2 regions of the Microbacterium foliorum genome follow, and region 1 is predicted to be linked to the other one. Evidence: riboswitches for the same ligand, from Rfam matches in the RefSeq annotation. Region 1 holds a riboswitch; the other holds the start of a gene.
What was found. A riboswitch is a leader RNA that binds a small molecule or an ion and turns the genes downstream of it on or off. The one in region 1 is predicted to bind thiamine pyrophosphate.

Region 1 (14,375 bases):
GAAGTTCCACGCGCCCGTCGCCACGGCCGCCACGATCGCCACGGCCGGGATGACCGCGGCGAGGAGCACCAGCAGGGTGTCGCGGCGATCCCACCTCGACTCGCGGGCCCAGGATCTCGGTGTCGGGCCGCCGAAGCCGCGCGCCTCCATCGCCGTCGCCAGAGAAGAGCCGCGCCGGATGGCGAGCACGAACAGGGCGAACGCCATGCCGAACGCGCGGCGCACCCGCCCCTCGTCGGCGACGCCCCGGGCACGCCGCGCCAGCGCGAGCGCACGCCAGTCATCGACGAGCAGACCGAGCATCCGCATTCCGGCGAGCGCGCCGACCACGAAACGGGCGGGCAGCTTGGCGCGCTGCGCGAGGTCGTCCGCGAGGTCGGTGGGGTCGACGGTCACGAACAGCACCACCGCGGGGAGGCCGATCGCGAGCACGCGCACGGCCGTCGCCGCGGCGAGCGCCAGCGACCCGTCGCTGACGCGCATGACCAGCCACTCGAAGTGCACCGTGCCGCTCGTCGCGCCGTACAGCGCGATGGTGACGGCGCTCAACGGCGCCGCGACCCACAGCACGGCCGTGCGGACCCAGAATTCCCGGGCGCGCAGACCCGCGAGCAGCAGCAGCGGGATCTCCAGGAGCAGCGCGACGGATGCCGACACGACGTCGATCGTCAGCACGAGCGGCACCGCGATGAGCAGGGCGGCGGCGAGCTTCGCCAGTGCCGAGCGCGGGGCGACGGGTCCCGACCGTTCGATGCGGGCGGTCATCGGGTCGATCACCGCCCGACCTCGAGACGTCGGGCGTACAGGGCTTCGAGGACGGCCTCGTCGTGGCTGATCGCGACGACAGCGGCGCCCTGGTCCCGCAGATCGGCGATCAGCGCGACGAGTTCGGCCCAGGTGGTGGCGTCCTGACCGAACGTCGGCTCGTCGAGCACCAGCATCCGTGGGCGGGTGGCGAGCGCAGCGGCGACGGTCAGCCGCCGTTTCTCGCCCCCGGAGAGCGTGTACGGATTCGCGCCGGCGACCGGTGCGAGCCTCAGGCGCTCCAGCAGCTCGTCGACGCGCGCGGTGATCTCGGGCTCCGGCATCCGCAGCGCCCGAGGGCCGACCGCCAGCTCGTCGCGCACGGTCTTCGCGAGCAGCTGGTGCTCGGGAGCCTGCATGACGGTCGCGATGCGGGTGAGCAGCGCGCGCGACGACCATCGGAAGGGATCCTCCCGCTCGCCCGCGGCGAGCGCGAGCAGAGCGCGGACGCGGCCGTCCTCCGGAGGGAGCAGGCCGGCGAGGGTCAGCCCGAGCGTCGACTTGCCCGTGCCGTTCGCACCGGTCACCCCGAGCACCTCGCCGGCGCGCACGTCGAGGTCGAACGGACCGGCGACGGGCAGGCCGCGCTGCCGGGCGACGGTGACGCCGCGGGCCTCGAGGAGGCGCTCCCCGGCGTCGCGTGCGGGAGCGGGCGGCGCGGTCGGCGGATGCCCCGGCACCCAGACCCCGGATGCCGCGAGCTCCGCGCCGCGCGCCCCGAGCACCTCGTCGGGGCTGCCGTCGGCGAGCACGACGGTGCCGTCGGGGTCTGCGCCGAGCACGATCACCCGGGTGACCAGCGGCAGCCAGACGTCGATGCGATGCTCGATCACGACCAGGGTCGCGCCACTGACCTCGAGCGCCGCTGCCACGGCATCCCGCACGTCCCGCACTCCCTGGGGGTCGAGATTGGCGGTCGGTTCGTCGAGCAGGATCGCTCCCGGCCGCATCGCGAGCACGCCGGCGAGCGCGAGCCGCTGCTTCTGCCCGCCCGACAGCGCCGAGGTCGAGCGGTCCATCGGGACGTCGAGCCGCACGGCGTCCAATGCCGCCCGCACTCGCGTCCAGATCTCGTGACGGGGAACCCCGAGGTTCTCGCATCCGAAGGCCACGTCGTCACCGACCCGCGCGAGGATCGTCTGCGTGTCGGGGTCCTGCAGCACCATGCCCACCCGGCCGCGCTCTGCAGCCGCCGGATGACCGTCGACGAGCAGCGCCCCGTGCGTCTCGCCCTCGTCGGACCCGCCGAGCACGCCGCCGAACCCCTGGAGCAGAGTCGACTTGCCCGCACCGGAGGAGCCGAGCAGCAGCACCCGCTCCCCCGGTTCGATACGCAGGTCGACGGCGCGCACGGCCCACCGCAGCCGGGTGGCGTACCGCCACCCCCAGCCACGGGCTTCGAGGGTGGCGGGCGTCGTGGGGGCACTCACACCCGTGCGGTGACCTCACGACCGGCGGCGAACCGGCCGAGCGCGCCCGTGGCGGCGAGACCCCGGGCGATCAGCCACGCTCCCAGTCCGGCGATCACCGCGCCCGAGATGGTGGTCGAGACGATGTAGACGGTGGTGAAGAGCGTGTCCGCCCCGGCGTACCAGAGGATGCGGTCGTTGATGCCGCAGGCGAGTCCCGCGCCGGCACCGGCGAGCATCGCGACCGGCAGGCGCCAGACGCCGTACAGGAAGACGAGGAAGACCAGTTCGGCACCGAGCCCCTGGACGAGACCCGACACGATGGTGAGCGGACCCCAGGCGTTGCCGACGAGGGCCGAGATGACGGCCGCCACCAGCTCGGTGTAGAGCGCCGCACCCGGCTTGCGGATGATCAGCGCTCCGAGGACTCCGGCGATCAGCCAGGGGCCGGCGAGAAGGCCCTGCACTCCCGGGAGCAGGGGCTTCAGGATGCTGCTCGGCACCTCGTATCCGACGTTCCAGAGCAGGAAGATCAGGGCGCAGGCGACGGCGATGACGCTGGCGACGACGATGTCGACGACCCGCCACCGCCACAGCTCCGGGCGGCCGAGGCCCCGAGGGGACGAGGCGGTGGACGCCGAAGCGGATGCGGATCCGGTGGTGGATCCGGACGTGGATGTACTCATCAGTGACTCCTCCCTGCGCTGGCATGACCCAGATCAGGTTCGACGGTCGAAGCGCGATTCGCTCCCTCTCAGCCCGGCTCGCCGGACTCCCGTGGTTGTGCTCTCGATCTTACCCAGTGCCGACACTCCCGTCTGCTTCTGTTGCCGCGCCGCAGATCTGCGTGCGGGTTCGGTACCGTGAGGAGGTGACCGCTCCCGACTCCGCCGAGGCCACTCCGTCCGATGTCTCGGGCGCCGATGCCCCCGACGCCGATGCCTCCGGTGCTGTCGCACCCGGCGCTGCTGCCTCCGGTACTGCTGCATCCGGTACTGCCGAGATCGTCGATGCCGCGACGCTCCATGCCGCGAGTGCGGATGCCGAGCCGCAGTGGGCGGATCCGGGCAGTGGCGGCACTCCCCTCACGTGGGTCGACCCGCTCGATGTGGCCGAGCACACGTCTGCGGGCTCCCTCGACACCGCACCGCATCCGACGCGCGAGGCCGCTCTGCTGGGCGACGCGAGCCTGCGGCCGGCGATCGCCCGTCCGGGGCTGCTGGTTCCGGCCGGCATCCTCGTCGCACTGGTCGGCGCGTATGCCGGCACCACCATGCTGTGGCCGCTGCACGAGGTGGCGCCGACCGTGCAGGCCGTGGAGATCGCCCCGGTCTCCGCCGCCGCAGCGGCGTTGACGTGGCCGGGGCAGGGAAGCGCGGCCGCCGGCATCGCGGGGATCGGCACGGCGTCGTCGTCGGTCGACCAGGCCGCGATCGCCAGCGTCACGAAAGTCGTCTCGAGCCTGATGGTGCTCGACCGCATGCCGCTCGCGGTCGGCGAGCAGGGCCCGGAGTTCGGCTTCACGCGAGCCGACAACCTGGCCTACTGGGACTACCGCCGCTCCGACCAGTCTGCGCTGGACGTGCCGGTGGGCGGCACGCTCACCGAACTGCAGATGCTGCAGGGCACTCTGCTCGGGTCCGCGAACAACTACATCGATCGTCTCTCCCGCGAGATCTGGGGGTCGGAGTCGGCATTCACCGCGGCCGCCGCGGAATGGTTGAGCGATCGCGGCCTCGACGGCATCACGATCGTCACGCCGTCGGGGTTCGACGCCCGCAACACGGCCACCCCGCAAGCACTGGTGGCGCTCGCCGAGCTCGCGATGCGGAACCCGGTGTTCGCGGGGATCGTGGGCACGCCGTCGGTCGATCTGCCCGGAGCCGGGACCGTCGTCAACACCAACGGCATGCTCGCCGATCCGGGAGTGGTCGGCGTGAAGACCGGCACGCTCGACGAGAGCTGGAATCTGCTGACGGCGAAGGACATCACCGTCGACGACACCACGGTGCACCTGTATGCCGCTGTGCTCGGCCAGACGGACGATGCGCAGCGCCTGGCCGAGACGCGCTCGCTGTTCTCGCAGATCGAGACCGCTCTGACAGGTCAGGCGGCCGCTGTCCCGAAGGGCACGGTCGTGGGCACCGTCACGACCCGATGGGGCACGACCACGGATGTGGTGACGGATGCCGACGCCGAGCTCGTGCTGTGGAACGGCACGACCGGGCAGACGACGACGACATTCAGCCTCGGTGAGAATCGGGAGTCGGGTGAGGCGATCGGCACCGCGACGAGCGTCGGACCGCTGAACACCGTGACCACCTCGGTCTCCCTCGTCGACGACGTCGAGGGGCCGAGTCCCTGGTGGCGCCTGACACACCCTCTCGAGCTCTTCGGTCTCACCGACGACCGCTGACCCCGGCAGCGGGCACCGCGCACGGCGAGCGCCGAGCGCGAGACGACGAACGCCCCACCCGGATGATCGGGTGGGGCGTTCGTCGTCTGCGGTCAGTGCGCGGTCTCTCCCGCGTCCGGACGTTCGACGATCGCCTGGGCCGCGGCGGCCTCGGCGGTCGGCGCCTGCGCCCCGACCGACGCACCGATCTGCGCGGCGCTCGCTGTGCCGTCGGCATCGCCGCTCACGACCACCGGGGTCGACCCGGTGAGCGCGTCTTCGGCATCGATGTCGGTCGCGGCCTGCTCGAACTGCGACTGGTACAGACGCCAGTACGCGCCCTGTGCCGTGATGAGCTCGTCGTGGGTGCCCTTCTCGACGATGTCTCCGTGTTCCATGACCAGGATGAGATCGGCATCACGGATCGTCGACAGGCGGTGCGCGATCACGAACGACGTGCGACCCTGTCGCAGCGCGGCCATCGCATTCTGCAGCAGCAGCTCGGTGCGGGTGTCGACCGCCGATGTCGCCTCGTCGAGGATGAGGATCGACGGCTGGGCGACGAACGCTCGCGCGATCGTGATGAGCTGCCGTTCTCCTGCCGAGACGTTGGAGGCGTCTTCATCGAGCACGGTGTCGTAGCCCTCGGGGAGGGCGTGCACGAAGCGGTCGACGTACGTCGCCTTCGCGGCCTCGAGCACGTCCGCGTCGGTCGCGGTCGATCTCCCGTACCGGATGTTCTCGCGGATGGAGCCGGCGAACAGCCACGGATCCTGCAGCACCATGCCCGTGCGCGAGCGCAACTGGTCCCGCGTGATCTCGGAGATGTCCTGGCCGTCGAGGAGGATGCGTCCACCGTCGAGCTCGTAGAACCGCATGATCAGATTGACCAGCGTCGTCTTTCCCGCTCCGGTCGGTCCGACGATCGCCACGGTCTGGCCGGGCTCGACGCGGAACGACAGGTCGGTGATCAGCGGGCGATCGGGCGTGTACGAGAACGCGACGTTCTCGAACTCGACGACGCCCTCGCCGTCGGCGAGCATCGGCGCATCGGGCTCGTCGGCCTCCTGCTCGTCGGTGTCGAGAAGCTCGAACACGCGCTCCGCCGATGCGGTTCCCGACTGCACGACCGCAGCCATGCCGCCCAGCTCCGACAGCGGCTGCGTGAACTGCTGCGAGTACTGGATGAACGCCTGCACGTCGCCGAGACGCAGCTGGCCGCTCGCGACCATGAGACCGCCGAGCACGGCGATGCCGACGTAGGTGAGACTGCCGACGAAGGTCATCGCCGGCATGATGATGCCCGAGAGGAACTGCGCCTTGAAGCTGGCCTGGAACAGCTCCTCGTTCTCGTCCTTGAACTTGTCGAGGGCGTCTTTCTCACGACCGAACACCTTGACGAGCGCGTGCCCTGAGAACGCCTCCTCGACGCGGGCGTTCAGACGACCCACCTTGCGCCACTGCGTTCCGAAGGCCTTCTGCGACCGCGGACCGATGACGCCGAAGATCACACCCATGAGCGGCAGCGCGACGAGCGCGACGAGGGCGAGCTGCCAGGAGATCGAGAACATCAGCACCAGCACGCCCACCACCGTGAGCACGGCGGTGATCGCGCCCGACAGCGACTGCTGCATGGTCTGGGTGATGTTGTCGATGTCGTTGGTGACGCGGGAGATCAGGTCACCGCGCTGCACCTTGTCGAAGTACGACAGAGGCAGACGGTTGATCTTCGCCTCGACCGACTCGCGCAGACGCCACATGGTGCGCACCATGATCACGTTGATGACGTAGCCCTGGATCCAGCTGAGGAAGGCCGCGACGATGTAGATCGCGAGCACGGCGATGATGACCCACCGCAGCGCCTCGAAGTCCACCCCGGCGCCGACCCGGAAGTCACCGAGGGCCGAGATCTGGTTCGCGTAGTCGTCCTGCCCGCCCTGACGAAGGGCTTCGACCACGTCGTCCTTCGCGGTGCCGGCGGGGAAGCCGGGGAAATCCCCGTTCGCCTGCCCGAGCTGCACCGAGATGAAGCCCTTGTAGATGAGGTTGGTCGCCTCGCCGAGCACCTTGGGGGCGGCGACCGTGAGCACGACCCCGACGGCGCCGGCGATCGACACGAGGATGAACCACACGGCCGACGGCTTGAGCAGTCCGATCATCCGGCTGAAGCTCTTGCCGAAGTTGTCGGCCTTGCCCGGTGCGACGCTGTCCCACCCGCCGCCGTTCTGGCGTGCCTTCTCGGCGAGTTCGGCCTCGTACTTCTCTTCTTCGGTGAGCTCCGACTCGGCCGTCTGCGCGCCGGTCGTCTGTGCACCGGTCGTCTGTGCACCGGTCGTCTGCGCGGCCGCGCGACCGCGGCGGGTCTTCGGCGTGTTCTGGTCGCTCATGCGTCCACCCCCAGCTGCGACTCGACGATCTCCCGATAGGTCGTGCTCGTCTCCAGCAGTTCCGCGTGCGTGCCCACGCCGACCATGGTGCCCCCCTCGAGCACGACGATGCGATCCGCATCCGTGATGGAGGACACTCGCTGCGCGACCACGATCTTGGTCACATGCGGAAGCTCGCGCCACAGCGCCTGCCGGAGGCGGGCGTCAGTGGTGAGGTCGAGAGCGGAGAACGAATCGTCGAAGACGAGGATCTGCGGCTGACGGACGATCGCCCTGGCGATCGCGAGACGCTGTCGTTGACCGCCCGACACGTTCGTACCGCCCTGGGTGATGCGGGACTCCAGTCCCTGAGGCATCTCCTCGACGAAGTCACGCCCCTGCGCGATCTCCAGCGCGTGCCAGAGTTCCTCGTCCGTCGCGTCCTCGCGTCCGTAACGCAGGTTCGATGCGACGGTGCCGGTGAAGAGGAACGGGCGCTGCGGCACCAGGCCGATCGTCGCCCACAGCGACTCCACATCGGCTTCGCGCACGTCGGCGCCCCCCACGAAGACCGCGCCGCCCGAGGCGTCGAACAGGCGCGGGATCAGCGACACGAGCGTGGTCTTGCCCGCACCCGTCGATCCGACGATCGCCACGGTCTCACCGGGCTCAGCGCCGAAGCTGATGCCCGTGAGCACCGGAGAATCGGCCCCCGGATAGGTGAACTCGACGCCGTCGAAGGCGACGGATCCGGGCGTCGGGAAGTCGGTGACGCCGTTCGTCGGGCGCTCCATGCTCGACTCGGTGTCGAGGACCTCGCCGATGCGCTCGGCCGAGACGGCCGCGCGGGGGATCATGATCGCCATGAAGCTGGCCATGATCACACCGCCCATGATCTGACCGATGTACTGCATGAAGGCGAAGATCGTTCCCACCTGCACGGTGCCGCTGTTGACCTCGATCCCTCCGAACCAGACGACGGCGACCACGGTGACGTTGAGGATGAGCATGAACAGCGGGAACAGGAGCACGAAGAGCGAGCCGACCTTGCGGCCGACGACCATGATGTCGGTGTTCGCACCGCGGAAGCGCTCCTCTTCGATGCGCTCTCGCACGAAGGCGCGCACCACTCGGACGCCGGTCAGCTGCTCGCGCATGACGCGGTTCACCGTGTCGAGCCTGCCCTGGTAGCTGCGGAAGAGCGGCACCATCCGGCTGACGACGAGCCCCGCGACGATCAGCAGCAGCGGAACCGAGACGGCGATCAGCCAGCTGAGGCCGATGTTCGTCTGCACCGCGAAGATGATGCCGCCGATCGCGAGGAGCGGCGCGGTGACGAGCATCGTCGCACCCATCATCGCGAGCATCTGCACCTGCTGCACGTCGTTGGTGTTGCGGGTGATGAGCGACCCTGCGCCGAACTGCGAGACCTCGCGCTCGGAGAACCCGCTCACCTTTCCGAAGACGTCGGCGCGGATGTCGCGGCCGGCGCTCATCGAGGCGCGTGCGGCGAAGTACGTGGCGATGACCGACGCGGTGATCTGCCCGAGCGACACGGCGAGCATGAACAGCCCGGTGCGCCAGATGTACTCGGTGTCGGACTGTGCGACGCCCTTGTTGATGATGTCTTCGTTCAGACGAGGCAGGTAGAGAGTCGCGATCGCGCTGGCGAACTGGAAGACCAGCACGGCCGCGAGCAACCACTTATAGCGGGACAGATATCGGACGAGGATTTTTCCCAGCACAGGCGGACTTTCTAGGAAGGATGAGGTCGCTGATCTCTCGACGGGCGGACGCGGGCCGAGATCGCGCACAAGCTAGAGTGCCACGAACCGCGGACATTCGTATCCCCCTGCTGGTGGACCTTCGCTCACAGCGAACCGACGCCACCCGCTCAGGTGGCGTCGGGCCCTCAGAAAAGCCCCGGCTCGGGCGTGAACTCGCGGGCGCCGGCACCGGCATCCGCCGGCAGGTCGGCGATGGATGCCGGGTCCCACCGCGGGTTGCGATCCTTGTCGATCAGCTGCGCGCGGATCCCCTCGACGAGGTCGGGGTGGCGCGTGACGAACCACATCACACGGCGGTACTCGCCCTCGAGCGCTGCGCGCAGGCCCGGGAGCTCCCGCGCCTCGCGCACGGCGTCGAGAGTCACCGCCAGCCCGGTCGGCGCCAGGGCTTCGAGCACCTCGGCGGCTGCGGCGGCCTCGGGAGCGTCGTGGGCGTGGAGGCGCTCGAGGATCCCCGCGACCGTGTCGGCGGAGAACGCCTCATCGATCCATCCGCGGGATTCCGGTAGGGCGGAGGGCTCGGGGGTCTCGTCGAACAGCAGCACGATCTCGGCGGGACCGGTGGGGTCCGCGCGGTACGCGAGCGCCTCGCGCAGGGCATCCAGCCGGTCGGAGGGCACGAAGTGGTCGGCGAATCCGAGCAGCACCGCGTCGGCGCCGCTCATGGTGCCGCCGGTGAGTCCGAAGTACTCCCCGAACCGCCCCGGCGCGCGCCCGAGCAGCCATGTCCCCCCGACATCCGGGGTGAACCCGATGCGGGTCTCCGGCATCGCGAGCTTCGAGCGTTCCGTGACGATGCGGATCGACGCGTGTCCCGAGAGCCCGACGCCGCCGCCCATCGTGATGCCGTCGGCGATCGACACGATCGGCTTCGGGTACTCGGCGATCATGGCGTTGAGCGCGTATTCCGCGCGGAAGAACTCCGCAGCCTCGTCCGCGTGACCCGCCACGATCTGCGCGTGCAGCCCCCTCACGTCGCCACCGGCGCACATCCCGCGCTCGCCCGCCCCGTCGATGACGACGATCTGCACGTCGGTGTCGTCCCGCCACGCCTCGAGGGCTCCGGCCAGCAGCCGGACCATGCCGAAATCGAGCGCGTTGATGGCCTCGGGCCTGTTGAGAGTGAGCCTGCCGAGGGCGCCGTCGGTGCGGACGAGGACCCGGGGGACGTCGAGGGTATCGGTCACGGGTGCCAGGCTACCCCGTACATTCGGCCTTGCCACGGCGGCCGTTCGTGGGGTAAATACGCGATCCGGCGGCTTTTCCGGCAGGATAGACAGAACTGCCCACTGCAACGAGAGGTCGCAGATGCCCGACGGACAGGTGCTGGAGTTCACGCACGTGACCAAGCGCTTCAATGACGTGACGGCGGTGTCCGACTTCTCAGCGCGAGTCGAACCCGGCGTCGTCACCGCTTTCCTCGGCCCGAACGGAGCCGGAAAGACCACGACGCTGCGCATCCTCCTCGGTCAGGTGCGCGCCACCAGCGGAACCGCGACGATCGGCGGTGTCGCATTCCCCGACCTGCGCCACCCGCTGCGCACCATCGGATCGGTCCTCGAGGAGACGGCCTACCGCCCCCGCCGTTCGGCCGCGCGCCAGCTCACCATCGCGGCCAAGGCGAACGGCATCCCGCTCTCCCGCGTCGACGAGGTGCTCTCGCTGGTCGGCCTCGAGCAGGAGGCCGAAGGCCGCATCGGCAGCTTCTCGCTCGGCATGCGCCAGCGCCTGAGCGTCGCGCACGCCCTGCTGGGCGACCCGGGCGCCCTCGTCTTCGACGAGCCGGCGAACGGCCTCGACCCCGAAGGCATCCGCTGGATCCGCCTCCTGATGCGCCGGCTGGCCGACGAAGGTCGCACGGTGCTCGTCTCCTCGCACGTCCTGAGCGAGGTCGAACAGGTCGCCGACAACGTGCTCGTGCTCTCGAAGGGCCAGCTTATGCTCTCGAGCGGCATCGAGACGCTCGCCGATCCGTCGGCCGGATCCGTGGTCGTCGACGCCGCCGATCGCGCCGCGCTCACCGCCGCGCTCTCGGCCGGCGGGCTCGAGGTCGAGGTGCTCCGCTCCGGGCTCACGGTGCGCGGAAGCGATGCCGGCACCGTCGGTGCGATCGCGGCATCGGCCGGGATCGCGCTCAGCACGCTCGTGCAGCGTGGACCCACCCTCGAAGACGTCTTCATCGATCTCGTGCGCGGCGGCCGGTTCGACCCGCGCACCGACGCGGCGCCCGCGGCGATCGAGGCGCCTGCCGCCGTCGAGGCGCCTGAGGCTGTCGCGACACCTGTTGTCGAGACGGATGCGGTCGAGGCGGATGCGGTCGAGGCTGATGCGGTCGGGGCTGATGCGGTCGAGACGGCTGACGACGAGACCGACGTCGCGGGCGCAGCGTCCGCCGAGGAGTCGGCGCCTGCCGAGCCCGAGGCGCCTGCCGAGGAGTCGTCAGCCGAGGAGGAGGACGCACCCGCCGAGTCCGCCGAGGATGCGGCGTCAACCGGATCCGAGGCACCTGCCGAGTCCGCCACCGCACCGTCTTTCGATGAGATCCTGTTCGGCACGACGCCGGCGACTACTGCAGACGACGAGGCGGAGGACGACGACCCGCGGTCCGCAGCCGTCAGCTCCATGCTCGCCCAGGCGGCTCGGGCCTATTACGAGGACGAGCCGAAGGAGTACCCGCTCGAGAACGCATCGAGTGAGGACAGCGTCGTCGAGAGCATCGACGAGACTGCGTCCGAGGGTGCTGCGCCCGAGGGTGCTGCCGACGAGGGTGCTGCCGACGACCACGAGCACGCCGAGGACCACCACTCGGAGCACCAGAACGATGCTGCCCAGAACGAGGCGGACCAGAACGATGCTGCCCAGAACGAGGCGGACCAGAGCGACGACTCGGAGCAGGACGACTCCGAGCCTCATCGTTACTGAGACCTGACGAGAACGCCCTCCACGCCGCACGGCGATGGAGGGCGTTCCTCGTTCATGAGGGAGTCTCGGCGCTCCCCGGCCTCACGCCGGACGCGGGCGGATCACCGGACGTCGGCTGCCCTTCGACACGGGGACCGGTGAGGTGGCGACGATCTCCTCGACATCTGCGGGCTCGTCCGTCACGTCGAGCCTGAGTGCCTGAGTCAGTGCGAGGCCGTGGCTCGTCGTGAGGATCAGCCGCCGATACTGCTCATCGCCGACGAGGTCGACGACCACGCTGGGTCGGCGTCTGCGGATCAGCACGAAGTCGGTGCTGCCGGCGGCCTTCCACGTTCCGGCGGCGAGGATGCCGGGAATGTGCGTCCCGGGATTGGGCACTCCCCGAAGCCACGTCCACGCGTCGTCGATCAGCTGCACCTTGGCGATGGTCTCCCGCTCGATGCGGAGATTGTCGCGGTGAAAGCTCGCAGCCCGCTCGATCGGCGAGAGCACGACCTCGAGTCGCGTCTGATCAAGCAGCAACGTCACCATGAGTCCAGTCTGCCAGCGGCACCCGCCCAGATGTCTGTGTCTTGCTCACAGGAAGGCAACGATCCCTTGTCGGTTCCCACGTGTTCACGTCTTTCTCCCATTCCGATGTTCCGCTCGACCTTCGAACAAATGTACTAGAATCGGAGTATGACCTCGACCACCGACCTCAGCATCGAGCAGCGCCGTGCACTGCTCGATGCCTGGGTCGAGAAGCGACGTCAGATCGCCCGACTGGAGGCGGAGGCGTCCGACATCCTCGCCGAGCGGATGCGGCTCTGCACGGCCGAGTCCGACGAGCACCCCTACCACCGCGACGCGATCCATCGATCGATGGTCGCGGAGTACGCGGCCGCCGGGCGGATGAGTCAGGGCAGCGTCGAGTATGCGCTCACCGACGCGGGGTTCCTCGCCGACGGCCACCATCCGCGCGTGCAGGAGGCGTTCCGAGCCGGAGCGATCTCGGCCGCGCATGTCCGCGAGATCGTGCGGGCGGCCGGAGTGGTCCGAGAGGCAGTGAACAACAGACGGACCGACCCCGATGTGCTGCCCTTCTACGACAGCGCGGCCGTCATCGTCGCAGAGCATGAGACACCGGCCCGCACCCGCGCGCAGATGCGTGAACTCGCCGCTGCGCTCGCCGACTCGACGACGGTTGAACGTCATGAACGAGCCGCATCCGAGAGGACCGTCACCGTGCGTTCTGCTGACGATGGCCTCTCTGTGATGACCGTCGTCCTTCCGGAGTATCTCGCCACAGCGATCCACGACCGTCTCACCCGGTTGGCGCGAGTGGTGATCGCCGGGCGGAGCGGCGCGGAACCGCGCTTCGAGACGACGGACTCCCGCACCATCGACCAGGTGCGCACCGATCTCCTCATCGACCTGCTTCTGGCCTCCGACCCGAGCGCGGCGAACGGCTCGGGTCTCGACAGCATCCAGGCTCGGATCCAGGTGACCGTCGCGGCGACGACGCTCGCCGGGATCGATGACCGTCCTGCCCACCTCGACGGACACGGACCGCTGCACCCCGACGTGGCTCGCGACCTCGCAGGACGCAACGGCGGGTGGTCGCGTCTGTTCCTCGATCCGTCCGGACTCGTCGCGGAGACGGACGCCTATACGCCGACCGAGTCGATGCGGCGATTCCTGCGAGCCAGAGACCAGCACTGCCGATTCCCCGGATGCAGAATGCCGGTGCACCGATGCCAGATCGACCACACGTTCGATCATGCGAAGGGCGGCAGGACCGAGATCCACAATCTGGGTCATCTCTGCGCGACCCACCACGTACTCAAGCATCCCGACGTCGGCGATGACCATCGGTGGACCGCCCACCAGCTCCCGGACGGAACCATCGACTGGCGCAGTCCACTCGGACGCACCTACCGTGATAGTCCGCCGCGCCGGGTCATGTTCGTATGACGACCCGAGACGGCCGCATGCCGGTCAGTGCGAAGACGGTCGCATGCCGGTCAGTGCGAAGACGGTCGCGTGCCGGTCAGTGCGAAGACGGTCGCGTGCCGGTCAGTGCGAAGACGGTCGCGTGCTGGTCAGTGCGAAGACGGTCGCGTGCTCACGCCGTCGCTGCGGGCGCAGCGACGGCGGCAGCGGCGCGAGCGGCGATCGGCAGCGCCGCTTCGATCCTCTGCAGCTCCTCTTCGCGGTGTGCGGCGGTGAGGAACCATGCTTCGAACACACTCGGCGGCAGGGCGACGCCCTGCTCGCGCATCGCGTGGAAGAACGGTGCGTAGCGGTACGACTCCTGTGCCAGTGCGTCCACGTACGTGCGGGGCGCCGACGCGCGGAACGACGCGCTGAACAGGCTGCCGGCGTGAGCGACGGCGTGGGTCACGCCGGCATCCGTGAGCGCGGCATCGAGCGCCGCCGAGACCCGGGCGGCCGCCGCATCGACCGTGGCGTAGACCTCGGGGGTCGCGAGCCTCAGCGTCGCGAGACCCGCGGCGACCGAGAGCGGGTTACCCGAGAGGGTGCCCGCCTGATACACAGGGCCGAGGGGCGCCAGCATGTCCATGACGTCCGCGCGTCCGCCGAGAGCAGCCAGGGGCATCCCCCCGCCGACGACCTTGCCGAAGGTGATGATGTCGGGCAGGTACTGCTCCCCCGCTGCCGCCTGCAGACCCCAGAATCCCGCCGGGTGCAC
Region 2 (14,375 bases), 890 kb from region 1:
GCCTGGGTGCGTGAGCCGGTCCGGTGGATCATCGAGGTGCTGCGAGCGGTTCCCGTGCTCATCCTGATGATGCTGCTGTACTACGGCCTCCCCGTGATCGGCGTGAAGATGCCGCCCTATTGGGCCGTCGTGATCGCCCTGATCGTGTACAACGGATCGGTGCTCGCCGAGGTCCTCCGCGCCGGCATCGAGTCGCTGCCCCGTGGGCAGAAGGAAGCCGGTTACGCGATCGGTCTGCGAAAGACCGGGGTGATGTACTTCATCCTCATCCCGCAGGCCGTGCGCGCCATGATGCCGGTGATCATCGCGCAGCTCGTCGTGGCGCTCAAGGACACCGCGCTCGGGTTCATCATCACGTACCAGGAGCTGCTGTACGTCATCAACCAGATCGGCAACCAGGCGCCGTACGGATCTCCGCTGATCCCCGCTGCACTCGTCGGCGGGTCCATGTACGTCGCGGTCTGCCTCCTGCTCTCGTACGTCGCATTCCGTCTGCAGAAGCGCGCGCGCCGTTCGCCGGCTCAGACGGCGGCCGCCGGAAACGTCGCGGCCGACGACGAGTCGACCCTGACCCAGGTGATCGCGCTGCAGAAGGGCGCGGGCACGTCCGGTCTGGACGGCGGTTCGGGCAGGGTCTGACGGTCTGCCGGCGCGGGGCGACCGCCGTGCGCCGGTAGACTCCTGTCTCGTGTCTGAGTCTCCCGAAATCACCCCGGAAGCCGTCGAGGCCGCTGTCGCAGCCGCCCTCGAAGCGATCGCCGCAGCCGCCGATACGGCCGAGCTGAAGGCTGCCCGCGCCGCCCACGTGGCCGACGGTTCGCCGCTCGCCGTGTTGAACGCCTCGATGCGTCAGGTCGCCCCCGAGAACAAGGCCGCCTTCGGCAAGCTCGTCGGCCAGGGGCGCGGACAGGTGACGAAGGCGCTCGCCACCAAGGAGGCCGAGCTCGCCGCCGCCGAGGTGGCCGCCCGCCTCGAGGCCGAGCGCGTCGACATCACGGCCGTCCCGTCGCGCACGCGCGTCGGCGCGCGGCATCCGCTCACCCTGCTCAGCGAGCAGATCTCCGACATCTTCGTCGGCATGGGATGGGAGATCGCGGAGGGACCGGAGCTCGAGCACGAGTGGTTCAACTTCGACGCCCTGAACTTCGACGTCGACCACCCGGCCCGCCAGGAGCAGGACACGTTCTACGTCGACCCGACGTCGCGTCATCTGGTGATGCGCACGCACACGAGCCCCGTGCAGGTGCGCTCGATGCTCGACCGCGAGGTGCCGATCTACGTGCTGTGCCCCGGCCGGGTCTACCGCACCGACGAGTTCGACGCGACCCACCTGCCGGTGTTCACGCAGTTCGAGGGCCTGGTCATCGACAAGGGCATCTCGATGGCGCACCTCAAGGGCACGCTCGACCACGTCGCGCGTCAGCTCTTCGGACCCGAGGCGAAGACGCGCTTCCGCACCAACTTCTTCCCCTTCACCGAGCCCTCCGCCGAACTCGACCTATGGCACCCGACCTTCAAGGGCGGTGCGCGCTGGATCGAATGGGGCGGCTGCGGCATGGTGAACCCGAACGTGCTGCGCGCGGCGGGCATCGATCCCGACGTCTACAGCGGCTTCGCCTTCGGCATGGGCGTCGAGCGGGCACTGATGTTCCGCAGCGATGTGCAGGACATGAGGGACATGGCAGAGGGCGATGTCCGATTCAGCGAGCAGTACGGGATGGTGGTGTGATGCGCGTCCCGCTTTCGTGGTTGCGTGAGTACGTCGATCTGGCAGCGGATGCGACGCCTGAGGATGTCCTCGCGGCGATGGTCACCGTCGGCTTCGAAGAGGAGGACGTGCACCGCTTCGACATCTCCGGCCCGGTCGTCGTCGGTCAGGTCGTGTCGCTCGAGGCAGAACCGCAGTCCAACGGCAAGACGATCAACTGGTGCCAGGTCGACGTCGGCGCGGCGAACGGCGGTGTGCGCGGCATCGTCTGCGGCGCCCACAACTTCGTCGCCGGCGACAAGGTCGTCGTGACGCTCCCCGGCGCCGTGCTGCCCGGCCCGTTCCCCATCGCGGCACGCAAGACCTACGGGCACGTGTCGGACGGCATGATCGCGTCAGCGCGCGAGCTCGGCCTCGGCGACGAGCACAACGGCATCCTCGTTCTCGCGGACCTCGGCATCGACGCGCCTGTGGGCACCGACGCCATCAGCCTGCTCGGGCTCGACGATGTCGCGGTCGAGATCAACGTCACCCCTGACCGCGGATACGCGTTCTCTGTGCGCGGTGTCGCCCGCGAGTATTCCCATGCCACCGGAGCGTCCTTCCGTGACCCGGCCGAACGTGATTTCGCCGAACTGCAGCCGGGCGCCGGTCACACGGCGATCGTCGACGATGCGACGCCGATCCGCGGCAACGTCGGTGCGAGCGAATTCGTCACCCGGGTGGTGCGCGACGTCGACCCGTCACGGCCGACCCCGCCGTGGATGATCGCCCGGCTGTCGCTCGCCGGCATGCGCTCACTCGGCATCCTCATCGACATCACGAACTACGTGATGCTCGAGCTCGGCCAGCCGCTGCACGGATACGACCTCGATCGTCTCACCGGCGGCATCACGGTGCGTCGCGCGACGCACGGCGAGAAGATGACGACCCTCGACGGCCAGGAGCGCACGCTCCACGGCGAGGACCTGCTGATCACCGACGAGTCGGGGCCCATCGGCCTCGCGGGCGTCATGGGCGGCGGCACGACCGAGATGAGCGAGTCCACGCGCAACGTCCTCATCGAGGCCGCGACCTTCGACCCGATCACCATCGCGCGCACCGCCCGTCGGCACAAGCTCCCCAGTGAGGCGTCCAAGCGGTTCGAGCGCGGCGTCGACCCGCTGGTGCCGTTCGTGGCGGCGCGCCGGGCCGCTGATCTCATGGTCGAGCTCGCCGGAGGCTCGCTCACCGACGAGGGCGGTGCGCTGTTCGCCGAGGTCTTCGTCGGCGACATCCACCTGCCCGAGGGCTTCGTGCAGTCGCTGATCGGCGTCGACTACACGGATGCCGAGATCACCGACGCTCTGACGATGATCGGCGCCGAGGTCACCGCGGCCGAGGGCGGCTGGCTCGTCATCCCGCCGACCTGGCGCCCCGACATCACCGACAAGTGGTCCCTCGCCGAGGAGGTCGCCCGCATCCACGGTCTCGACCGCATCCCCTCGGTGCTGCCGACGCCGCCCTCGGGTCGTGGTCTGACCGCGCACCAGCAGGGGCGCCGGCGGGTGGCCGACGCGCTCGCCGCGGCGGGACTCGTCGAGACGCCGTCGTTCCCCTTCGCCACCGAGGCCGAGAACGACCTGCACGGCTCCGCATCGGGAGAGCACCTGCCCAGCATCCGGCTCGCGAACCCGCTCGACGGATCCGCGCCGTTCCTTCGTCGCTCGCTGATCCCCGGGCTGCTGCAGATCGCGCATCGCAACATCTCGCGCGGCCTCACGGATCTCTCGCTGTTCGAGACCGGTGTCGTCTTCCTGCCCGAGCCCGGTGTCGAGTACGGCACCGACGAGGTCCCGCCGCTCGGTGAGCGCCCGTCGGACGAGACGCTGGCAGCGCTGAACGCCTCGATCCCGCCGCAGCACCGGCACGTCGCCGTGCTGCTCACCGGAAACGTCGTCGTGCGCCAGCCCGGCCGCACCGCCGAGGTCGCGGGTCTCTCCGAGGCTCTCGACGCGGTCCGTGTGATCGGTGCCGCCGCCGGGGTCGACATCGATGTCGCACAGGGGCATCGTGCTGCTCTGCACCCGGGGCGTACCGGCGTGCTGTCGGTCGCGGGCGTCGAGGTCGGATACGTCGGCGAGCTGCACCCCGACGTCTCGGCCGCGGCCGACCTGCCGGGGCGCGCCACGGTGCTCGAACTCGATCTCGACGGCATCCTCACGCTCGCGACCCCGCGTGCTGTGGCGGCATCGTTGTCGACGTTCCCGGCCGCCACCCAGGACGTGTCGCTGGTGATCGATGCAGACGTCGCCGCCGGCGAGGTGCGCGATGCGCTGGCCGAGGGCGCCGGGGCGCTGCTCGAGGGCATCCGCCTCGTTGACGACTACCGCGGAGACGGCCTTCCCGCCGGGCAGAAGAGTCTGACGTTCGCGCTGCGCTTCCGTGCCGACGACCGCACGCTGACCGCGGCGGAGGCGACCGAGGCCAAGCTCGCGGGCGTCGCCGTCGCCTCCGAGCGTTTCGGAGCCACGCTGCGCGACTGATCGGCACCGCTCCGTGCACGAGTCCCGCATCCCCCAGGGGTGCGGGACTCGCGCATTCTCCGGGTCTCGACGCGGTGGCGGCAGCGTGCGGTGCTGAGCATCCTCCCTCACCGCACTCCTGCGGCGGTGCCCGACGGCGGCGTCCGCCCTGAGCGGACGCCCCTTCCGCTGCGGCGCGGATGCTGGTGGCATGGGCGCATGACAGATGTGCTGATCCTCGGAGGAACGGGCTGGCTGTCGAGCCGCATCGCCCGACGGATGCTGGTGGACGGGGCGACCGTGATGTGTCTCGCCCGGGGCGGGCGGCCGTCGCCGGAAGGGGCGAGCCTCGTGCTGGCCGACCGTGACGACCCCGCGGCGTACGACGCCGTGTCGGGTCGCGACTGGGACCACGTGATCGATGTCTCCTCTCGTGCGGAGCACGTCGGTCGGGCCGTGGCCGCGCTGGGCGAGAGGGCGGCCCGGTGGACCTGCATCTCGTCGGTGTCGGTGTACGCCGACGACGAGACGGCCGGCGCCGACGAATCGGCACCGCTGCATGCCCCGGCGGAGCCCGGTGACGACGAGTACGCCGCCCAGAAGGTCGCCGCAGAGAATGCGGTCCGCACCCTGGGGGAGCGTGCGCTGATCGTGCGTCCCGGTCTCATCGTGGGCGAAGGCGACCCGAGCGATCGCTTCGGCTACTGGGCCGCGGCGTTCCTCCGCTCGCAGGACGGCCCCGTACTCGTGCCCCGCTCCGAGGCACGCCACGCGCAGGTGATCGACATCGACGACCTGGCGGAGTTCGTCGCGACGACCTCCGTGACCGGGGTCGTCGACGCCGTGGGAGACCCGCACCCGCTCGCCGAGGTCCTCGCATCCTTCCGGCGCGCCGCGGACCACCGTGGCGACACCGTGACGGTCGACGACGAGCGGTTGATCGAGAACGGCGTCGCGTACTGGGCGGGAGAGCGATCGCTGCCGCTCTGGCTGCCCCTCGACATGACCGGTTTCATGACCCGGGCGAACGCACGGTACCGCGCCGCGGGCGGTGGGCTGCGGCCCCTCGACGAGACGATCGCGACCGTCGTCGCCGACGAGCAGGAGCGGGGAATCGATCGCGACAGGCGCGCGGGCCTCACTCGCGCGGATGAACTCGCGCTGCTGCAGCTGCGGGGGTGACAGCGGGTCGTCGCTAGACTTCGAGCAGTGACACGGGGTGCCGCATCCGCGGCTGAGAACAGACCCGTCGAACCTGATCTAGTTCGTACTAGCGAAGGGATGTCGCAGTGAGCGATCGTCTGCGTCCGGAATCCGAATCGACCCTGGTGGCCTCGGCCGCCGAGCTGCTGTCCGCGCTGCGTGAGTCACCACCGCTGACTCACTGCATCACCAACACCGTCGTCACCGGGTTCACGGCCAACGTGCTGCTGGCCCTCGGGGCGGCACCCGCGATGGTCGACATCGTCGACGAGGCGGGGCTCTTCGCGGGAGTCGCGTCCGGGACGCTGATCAACCTCGGAACCCCGACTCCCGAGCACCGTGCCGCGAGTCTCGAGGCCGCCGCCGGCGCGAACGCCGCGGGCACCCCCTGGGTTCTCGATCCGGTCGCGATCGGTGCGCTCCCCGTGCGCACCGCACTCGCGCATGATCTCGTCGCCTCGCGCCCGACGGCGATCCGTGGGAACGCGTCCGAGATCCTCGCACTCGCGGGCCTCTCGTCCGGTGGGCGCGGAGTGGATGCCACCGACACCACAGACGCGGCGTCGGACGCCGCCCTCGCGCTCGCTGCCCGTCACGGCTCGGTCGTGGCGGTGTCGGGCCCCGTCGACCTGATCACGGACGGGCACCGCATCGTACGGATCGCGAACGGCGACGAACTGCTCACGAGGGTCACCGGTGGCGGGTGCGCGCTGGGCGCCGTGATGGCCGCCTTCCTGGGGACTGCCCGCACGACAGGGGTCGATCCGCTCACCGCCGTCGCGTCGGCGAGCCTGGTGTACACGGTCGCGGCGGAGCGCGCCGCCGCACGGGCCGCGGGGCCCGGCAGCTTCGCGGTCGAGCTCCTCGACGCGCTCGCGTCGGTGGGGCCGCGTGACATCGCCGACGCGGCGCGCGTCGAGGAGCGTGCGCTGTGATCGCGGATCTCTCGCTGTACCTCGTCACTGATCCGGATCTCTGCGGGGATCGCGGCGTCGTCGGGACCGTCCGCCGTGCTGTCGACGGGGGTGTGCGGATCGTGCAGCTGCGAGACAAGACGGCGACGGATGCCGAGACCACGGCGCAGCTCGTCGAACTCTCGCGCGTGATCGACGGTCGTGCGCTGCTGCTCGTGAACGACCGCCTGGATTCCGCCCTCGCCGCGCGGGAGCGGGGCGCGCGGGTCGACGGCGTCCATCTCGGGCAGGGTGACGCATCGGTGCTCCGTGCGAGGGAGGTACTGGGGGCCGAGGCGGTCATCGGTCTCACGGCGAACAGCCCGGAGCACCTCGAGGCTGTGCGCGCGCTGCCGCCCGGCACGGTCGACTACCTGGGCGTCGGCGTCATCCGCCCCACCGCCACCAAAGCCGACCATCCGCCGGCACTCGGCGTCGAGGGCTTCCGTGCCGTCGTCGAGACGACCGCGCTCCCGTGCGTGGCCATAGGAGGGGTGGGCATCGACGACACCGAGCGGCTGCGGAGCGCGGGGGCGGCCGGGCTCGCCGTGGTGTCGGCGCTGTGCGCGGCTGCGGACCCGGCCGAGACCGCGGAGGCGTTCGTGCGTCGTTGGCGCGCGGCGGGCACGCCGCGGGTGCTCAGCATCGCCGGGAGCGACCCGTCCGGCGGAGCCGGGATCCAGGCGGACCTCAAGTCGATCGCCGCGAACGGCGGGTACGGCATGGCGGCGCTCACCGCGCTGACCGCTCAGAACACGACCGGCGTGCGGGGCGTTCATGTGCCGCCCGCTGCCTTCCTGCGCGAGCAGCTCGACGCGATCTCCGACGACATCGTCATCGACGCGGTCAAGGTCGGGATGCTCGCGAACGCCGACGTCATCCGCACGGTCGCCGATTGGCTCGATGTCGTTCGGCCGCCGATCGTCGTCCTCGATCCGGTGATGGTCGCCACCAGTGGCGACAGGCTGCTCGACCGGGATGCCGAGGCGGCGTTGCGTGAGCTCCTTCGGCGTGCACACGTCGTCACCCCCAATCTCAGCGAGCTCTCCGTGCTGGCCGGGCGGACGATCTCGGGATGGGACGACGCGCTCGCGGCCGCGGAGGAGCTGTCGACGGCGACCGGGGCGGCCGTGCTGGTCAAGGGCGGGCACCTCGACGGGGACGATGTCCCCGACGCGCTCGTGGACACCGGGGCGGGAGTGCGATGCGAGTACCCGGGCCGTCGGATCCGCACCGCGAACACCCACGGCACGGGGTGCTCGCTCTCGTCCGCGCTGGCCACCCGTCTGGCTCGCGGCGAGTCGGCCGTCGACGCCGTCGCCGCGACCCGGGCGTGGCTGCGCGAGGCGCTGCGCGAGAGCACAGCGCTGAACGTCGGTCGTGGTCACGGACCGGTCAGCCACTTCGCGGGGCTGTGGGAGCGCGGCCGGCTCGAGACGAGACCGACGCCAGAGCAGATCCGCGCCGAGTGGTGGACGCGCACGGTCGATGTGAGGGCGGGGATCGACGAGCTCCCCTTCATCCGCGGCCTGGCCGACGGCACTCTCGCTCGGGAGCCGTTCGTGTTCTATCTCGCGCAGGACGCGCTGTACCTTCGCGAGTACGCCCGCGTGCTCGCCGAGGCCTCGCGCCTCGCGCCGTCTCCGCACGAGCAGGCGTTCTGGGCACGTTCCGCCGAGGGGGCGATCGTCGGAGAGCTCGAGCTGCACGCGTCGTGGCTGACCCCGGGGGAGGACGTGGATGCGGCGATGTTCTCGGTCGCCCCCGCACCCGCGACCGTGGCGTACCTCGATCACCTGCGCTCCGTGGCGTTCGGCGGTGACTATGCCGAGCTCATCGCCGCGATACTGCCGTGCTTCTGGCTCTACACCGACCTCGGCCAGCGCCTGCACGCGGGGGAGTTCGGCGCGTCCGCGCTGGATCCGCTGCATCCGTACGCCTCCTGGCTCGCGACCTATGCGGACCCGGCGTTCGAGGATGCGACAGCCGAGGCGATCTCTCTCGTCACGGCCGCAGCGGCGACCGCCGCGCCGGCCACACGGGATCGGATGCTCCGCGCCTTCGAGGTGTCGAGCGCCCACGAGCTCGCGTTCTTCGCCGCTCCGCTCGCCTCTGCCGTCACTGCATGACGACCTGGATTTGCGCATGCCACGAGGCGCGCGCTATCGTCGCCGCATGTCCTCGGCCGCCTTCGCTCCCGCCACGCGGTTCCTGAGCGCGCGCAGCGAGTCGAAGAGCGTTCCGAGCGTCATCGCCGTGCGCCGACGCCGCAGCGGCCGCCGACTCTAGGCGACCCTGCGCTTCTGCCTGCACGTGCACGGCGGTCGAGTGCCGGTGTCGCCGCCCCGGTCCCCGACACCGCTCCCTCGAATTCCGCGAGGGGTCCGACCGTTAAGGTAGAAGCATGACGTACTCCGTCGCCGTCTCCGGCGCATCCGGCTACGCGGGCGGCGAGATCCTGCGCCTCCTCGCGTCTCATCCCGACATCGAGATCCGCACGGTCACCGCGCATTCGAATGCCGGACAGCCGCTGGTCGAGCACCAGCCGCATCTGCGGTCTCTCGCGCACCTCACCCTTCAGGACACGACACCCGAGATCCTCGCCGGTCACGACATCGTCTTCCTCGCACTGCCGCACGGGCAGTCCGGCCAGTACACGGACGCGCTCGGTGCCACACCGCTCGTGATCGACGCCGGAGCCGACCACCGGCTGACCTCGCAGGCGTCATGGGACGCGTTCTACGGCGGCGACTTCCACGAGCCGTGGGCGTATGGCGTCCCCGAACTGCTCGTCGGCGGCACCAAGCAGCGCGAGACCCTGCGCACGGCGACGCGCATCGCGGCCCCCGGCTGCAACGCGTCGACCGTGAGCCTGAGCCTCGCACCCGGCGTCGCCGCGGGAGTCATCGACTCCGGCGACATCGTGTCGGTGCTCGCCGTGGGCCCGTCGGGGGCGGGGAAGAGCTTGAAGACCACCCTGCTCGGCAGCGAGATCCTGGGCACGGCGAACCCCTACGCGGTCGGTGGCACCCACCGGCACATCCCCGAGATCAGGCAGGCGCTCGCCGCGGCGTCCGGGGCGGCACCCGAGGGCATCCGCATCTCGTTCACCCCCGTGATCGTCCCGATGGCGCGGGGGATCCTGGCGACCTCGACCGCACCGATCGTCGACGGCGTCAGCGATGCCGAGATCCGGGCGGCGTGGGAGCACGCGTACGAGGACGAGACGTTCGTGCAGCTGCTCCCCGAGGGACACTTCCCGCGCACCGCCGACGTCCTCGGCGCGAACACCGCCCTCATCGGCCTTGCGATCGATCGCGCGGCGAACCGCGTGACCGTGGTCACGGCGGTCGACAATCTCGTCAAGGGCACCGCAGGCGCTGCCATCCAATCCATGAACCTCGCGCTGGGACTGCCCGAGTCCCGCGCCCTCTCAGTGAACGGAGTCGCGCCGTGAGCGTCACCGCCCCCGCAGGATTCGAGGCGGCCGGAGTCGCCGCCGGTCTCAAGTCGACCGGCAAGCCCGATGTCGCCGTGGTCGTCAATCGAGGTCCCCGCAAGGTCGGCGCCGCCGTCTTCACGAGCAACCGCGCCAAGGCCAACCCGATCATCTGGTCGCAGCAGGCCGTCGCCGACCGGATCGTCGAGGCCGTCGTGCTGAACTCGGGCGGAGCGAACTGCTTCACCGGCAGCTTCGGCTTCCAGACGACGCATCAGACCGCCGAGAAGGCGGCGGAGCTCCTGGGCGTCAGCGCCGGCGACGTGCTCGTCTGCTCGACCGGTCTCATCGGCGTCGGCGACGAGGTCTTCCGCGGCAAGGTCCTCGCCGGCACAGAGCAGGCCATCGCCGAGCTCTCGACCGAGGGCGGCGAGGTCGCGGCCGAGGCGATCATGACCACCGACAGTGTGGCGAAGACCGCCGTCGTGAGCCGTGACGGCTGGACCATCGGCGGCATGGCGAAGGGGGCGGGCATGCTGGCCCCGGGCCTCGCCACCATGCTGGTCGTCATCACCACGGACGCCGTGCTCGAACCGCTCGATGCGGATGCCGCGCTGCGTGCCGCGACCGGAACCACGTTCGACCGGCTCGACTCCGACGGGTGCATGTCGACCAACGACCAGGTCACGCTGCTCGCCAACGGTGCCTCAGGGATCGTTCCCGACACCGAGGAGTTCTCGGCGGCCCTCGCCGAGCTGTGCCTGCAGCTCGCGGTCAAGCTGCAGGGCGACGCCGAGGGCGCGAGCCACGACATCACCATCGAGGTGCAGCACGCGGTGTCCGAGGGGGAGGCCGTGGAGGTCGGTCGCTCCGTCGCGCGGAACAATCTGTTCAAGGCCGCCATCTTCGGCAACGACCCCAACTGGGGCCGGGTGCTCGCCGCCATCGGCACCACGAACGCGCAGTTCGACCCGTACGACGTGGACGTGTGGATGAACGGCGTCAGGGTGTGCAGCGAGGGCGGTCCCGATCGTCCACGCGAAGAGGTCGATCTGACCCCGCGTGCGACCCACCTGGTCATCGATCTGAAGATGGGCGAGGCCACGGCCACGATCCTCACGAACGACCTCACCCACGACTACGTGCACGAGAACAGCGCCTACGCCTCATGACCGACATCCAGGACGTCACCCCCGACGTCGCCGCCGTGAAGGCCGCGACACTCATCGAGTCCCTGCCGTGGCTGAAGAGGTTCCGCGACCAGATCGTCGTCGTCAAATACGGCGGCAATGCGATGGTCTCCGACGAGCTGCAGGAGGCGTTCGCGCAGGACATCGCCTACCTCCGCTACGTGGGCGTGCTGCCGGTCGTCGTGCACGGCGGCGGTCCGCAGATCTCGAACATGCTGCAGCGGCTCGAGATCCCCAGTGAGTTCAAGGGCGGCTACCGGGTCACCAACACCGAGGCGATCAGCGTCGTGCGCATGGTGCTCACCGGCCAGGTCAACCCGCAGCTCGTCTCCAAGATCAACTCGCACGGGCCCATCGCGACCGGTCTCAGCGGGGAGGATGCCGGCCTCTTCGGCGGACGCCGTCGCGGTGTCGTCATCGACGGCGAGGAGATCGATCTCGGACGCGTCGGCGACGTGGTGGAGGTCGACCCGACGCCCGTGCTCGATCATCTCGCCGCCGGTCGCGTTCCGGTGGTCTCGAGCATCGCGCCCGATCTCGATCACCCCGGTCAGTCGCTGAATGTGAACGCGGATGCCGCGGCCGCCGCGCTTGCGGTGGCGCTCAATGCGCGCAAGCTCGTCATCCTCACGGATGTGCCGGGGCTCTACGCGGATTGGCCCAACCGGGACTCCCTCGTATCGCACATCACCTCGGACGCTCTCATCGAGATGCTCCCGAGCCTCGAATCCGGCATGATCCCGAAGATGAAGGCATGCCTGGATGCGATCGAGGGCGGCGTGGACGCCGCCGCCATCATCGACGGACGGGTGCCGCATTCGGTTCTCGTCGAACTCTTCACCAGCAAGGGAATCGGAACAGAAGTGGTCTTGGGAACGACAGGGACGAACGCATGAGCAACTGGCAGGACGACGCAGCGAGCGATCTGGTCCTCAACGCAGGACCACGCCTGGCGATGCTCACCCGAGGGGAGGGGTCGTACCTCTGGGACTCCGAGGGACGTCGTCATCTGGACTTCCTCGCGGGAATCGCGGTGACCTCCCTCGGTCACGCGCATCCGGTGTTCGTCGAGGCCGTCTCGAGGCAGGCCGCCACACTCGCCCATGTCTCCAACTACTTCGCCACGCCGTCGCAGCTGGCACTCGCCGCGCGACTGAAGCGCCTGGCCGGTGCGGGTCTCGACGGACGCGTGTTCTTCTCGAACTCGGGGGCTGAGGCCAACGAGGCCGCCTTCAAGCTCGCGCGACTGCACGGTGGTGCGGAGAAGCCGCGCATCCTCGCCCTGCAGAACGGGTTCCACGGTCGCACCATGGGCTCGCTCGCGCTGACCGCCAAGGAATCCATGCGGGCGCCGTTCGAGCCGATGCCCGGGGGAGTCGAGCACATCCCCGCGACCGTCGAGGCGCTCGAGGCGGCGATGGACGACCGCGTCGCCGCGGTGATCGTCGAGCCCATCCAGGGCGAGGCCGGGGTCGTCGAGCTTCCCGAGGGGTACCTCCAGTCGGCCCGCTCCCTGACGTTGGCGCACGGCGCGCTGCTCATCGTCGATGAGATCCAGACGGGGGCGGGGCGCACCGGAGCCTGGTTCGGCTTCAGTCATGAGGGCATCACCCCCGACGCCATCACCCTCGCGAAGGGGATCGGCGGCGGCTTCCCCATCGGAGCGCTCGTCACCTTCGGAGCGGCGAGCTCGCTGTTCACACCCGGCTCCCACGGGTCCACCTTCGGCGGAAACCCGTTGGCGACCGCCGTGGCCGATGCCGTGCTCGCCGAGATCGAGAGCGCGGGACTCGTCGAGAACGCCGCGCGCCGCGGGGAGGAGCTCCGCGACATCATCACGGCGATCGATTCACCCCTCATCACCGGCATCCGCGGTCGCGGCCTCCTGATCGGCGTGGCGCTCAGCCACCCCGTCGCGAACGAGGTCGTCGCCGCCGCCCAGGAGCGCGGTCTCATCGTGAACGCCGCGAACCCCGAGACGGTGCGTATCGCGCCCGCACTCACGATCGGAGACGCGGAACTCACCGAGTTCCGCGAACTCTTCGCCGCATCGCTCGCCGATGTCCAGGCATCCCTCACCGACTCCGGAAAGGCCCCCGTATGACCCGCCACCTGCTGCGTGACGACGATCTGACCCCCGCAGAGCAGGCGGAGATCCTCGATCTCGCCCTCGAGCTGAAGAAGGATCGCTGGGCGAACAAGGCCCTCGCGGGTCCCCAGACGGTCGCGGTGATCTTCGACAAGTCGTCGACCCGCACCAGGGTCTCGTTCGCGGTCGGCATCGCCGACCTCGGAGGCTCGCCCCTGATCATCTCGACCGCGAGCAGCCAGCTGGGCGGCAAGGAGACCCCGTCCGACACCGCGCGGGTGCTCGAGCGTCAGGTCGCGGCCATCGTGTGGCGCACCTATGCGCAGGCGGGCCTCGAGGAGATGGCCGCCGGAACCAGCGTCCCCGTCGTCAACGCCCTCTCCGACGACTTCCACCCGTGCCAGCTGCTCGCCGACCTGCTCACGATCCGTGAGCACAAGGGCGACCTGAAGGGGCTCACCCTGACCTTCTTCGGCGACGGGCGGAGCAACATGGCCCATTCGTACGCGCTCGCCGGGGTCACGGCGGGGATGCACGTGCGCATCGCCTCGCCGGCGGACTACGCGCCCCGTGCCGACATCGTCGAGGCGGCGGATCGTCGTGCCGCCGAGACCGGCGGTTCGATCACCCTCCTCACCGACGCCGTGGAGGCGGCGGCCGGCGCCGACGTCATCGTCACCGACACCTGGGTGTCGATGGGCAAGGAGGAGGAGAAGCTCGCCAGGATCCGCGACCTCGGGGGATACAAGGTGACGCCGGAGACGATGGAGCTCGCCGATTCCGACGCGATCTTCATCCACTGTCTCCCCGCCGACCGGGGGTACGAGGTCGACTCCGACGTGATCGACGGCCCGCAGAGCGTCGTGTGGGATGAGGCCGAGAACCGTCTGCATGCGCAGAAGGCGCTGCTGGTGTGGCTGCTCGAGCGGAAGGGCGCCTGATGGTCGACGCCAAGAACGAAGGCACCAACGAGGGCGCCCTCTGGGGCGCGCGGTTCGCGACCGGACCGTCGCCCGAGCTGGTGGAGCTCAGCCGATCGACCCACTTCGACTGGATCCTCGCGCCGTACGACATCGCGGGGTCGCACGCCCACGCCACGGCGCTCGCCGCGGCCGGGTACCTCGAGCCCGATGAGGCGACGAGGATGCACGACGGACTGGATGCCGTCGCGCGCAAGGTCGCCGACGGAACTCTCCGGCCCGCGCCCTCGGACGAGGATGTGCACGGAGCCCTCGAGCAGGCGCTGATCGCGGAGCTCGGCCCCGAGCTGGGCGGACGCCTGCGCGCCG

Region 2: another riboswitch for thiamine pyrophosphate. It lies ahead of thiM (hydroxyethylthiazole kinase); the one in region 1 lies ahead of DXT68_RS15200 (ECF transporter S component).

Annotation. Positions count from the first base shown of each region.
Region 1 is NZ_CP031425.1:3,222,944-3,237,318, forward strand. Features, by position in the region: gene DXT68_RS15190 (energy-coupling factor transporter transmembrane component T family protein) at 1-765, opposite strand, end outside; gene DXT68_RS15195 (ABC transporter ATP-binding protein) at 774-2,234, opposite strand; gene DXT68_RS15200 (ECF transporter S component) at 2,231-2,899, opposite strand; TPP riboswitch at 2,893-3,002, opposite strand; gene DXT68_RS15205 (D-alanyl-D-alanine carboxypeptidase family protein) at 3,085-4,629, shown strand; gene DXT68_RS15210 (ABC transporter ATP-binding protein) at 4,722-6,995, opposite strand; gene DXT68_RS15215 (ABC transporter ATP-binding protein) at 6,992-8,719, opposite strand; gene DXT68_RS15220 (enoyl-CoA hydratase/isomerase family protein) at 8,887-9,948, opposite strand; gene DXT68_RS15225 (ATP-binding cassette domain-containing protein) at 10,070-11,683, shown strand; gene DXT68_RS15230 (hypothetical protein) at 11,765-12,214, opposite strand; gene DXT68_RS15235 (HNH endonuclease signature motif containing protein) at 12,362-13,636, shown strand; gene DXT68_RS15240 (glutamate-1-semialdehyde 2,1-aminomutase) at 13,788-14,375, opposite strand, start outside.
Region 2 is NZ_CP031425.1:2,328,707-2,343,081, reverse strand. Features, by position in the region: gene DXT68_RS11030 (amino acid ABC transporter permease) at 1-639, shown strand, start outside; gene pheS (phenylalanine--tRNA ligase subunit alpha) at 689-1,729, shown strand; gene pheT (phenylalanine--tRNA ligase subunit beta) at 1,729-4,233, shown strand; gene DXT68_RS11015 (NAD-dependent epimerase/dehydratase family protein) at 4,432-5,394, shown strand; TPP riboswitch at 5,418-5,511, shown strand; gene thiM (hydroxyethylthiazole kinase) at 5,502-6,350, shown strand; gene DXT68_RS11005 (bifunctional hydroxymethylpyrimidine kinase/phosphomethylpyrimidine kinase) at 6,347-8,497, shown strand; gene argC (N-acetyl-gamma-glutamyl-phosphate reductase) at 8,773-9,825, shown strand; gene argJ (bifunctional glutamate N-acetyltransferase/amino-acid acetyltransferase ArgJ) at 9,822-10,979, shown strand; gene argB (acetylglutamate kinase) at 10,976-11,893, shown strand; gene DXT68_RS10985 (acetylornithine transaminase) at 11,890-13,101, shown strand; gene argF (ornithine carbamoyltransferase) at 13,098-14,027, shown strand; gene argH (argininosuccinate lyase) at 14,027-14,375, shown strand, end outside.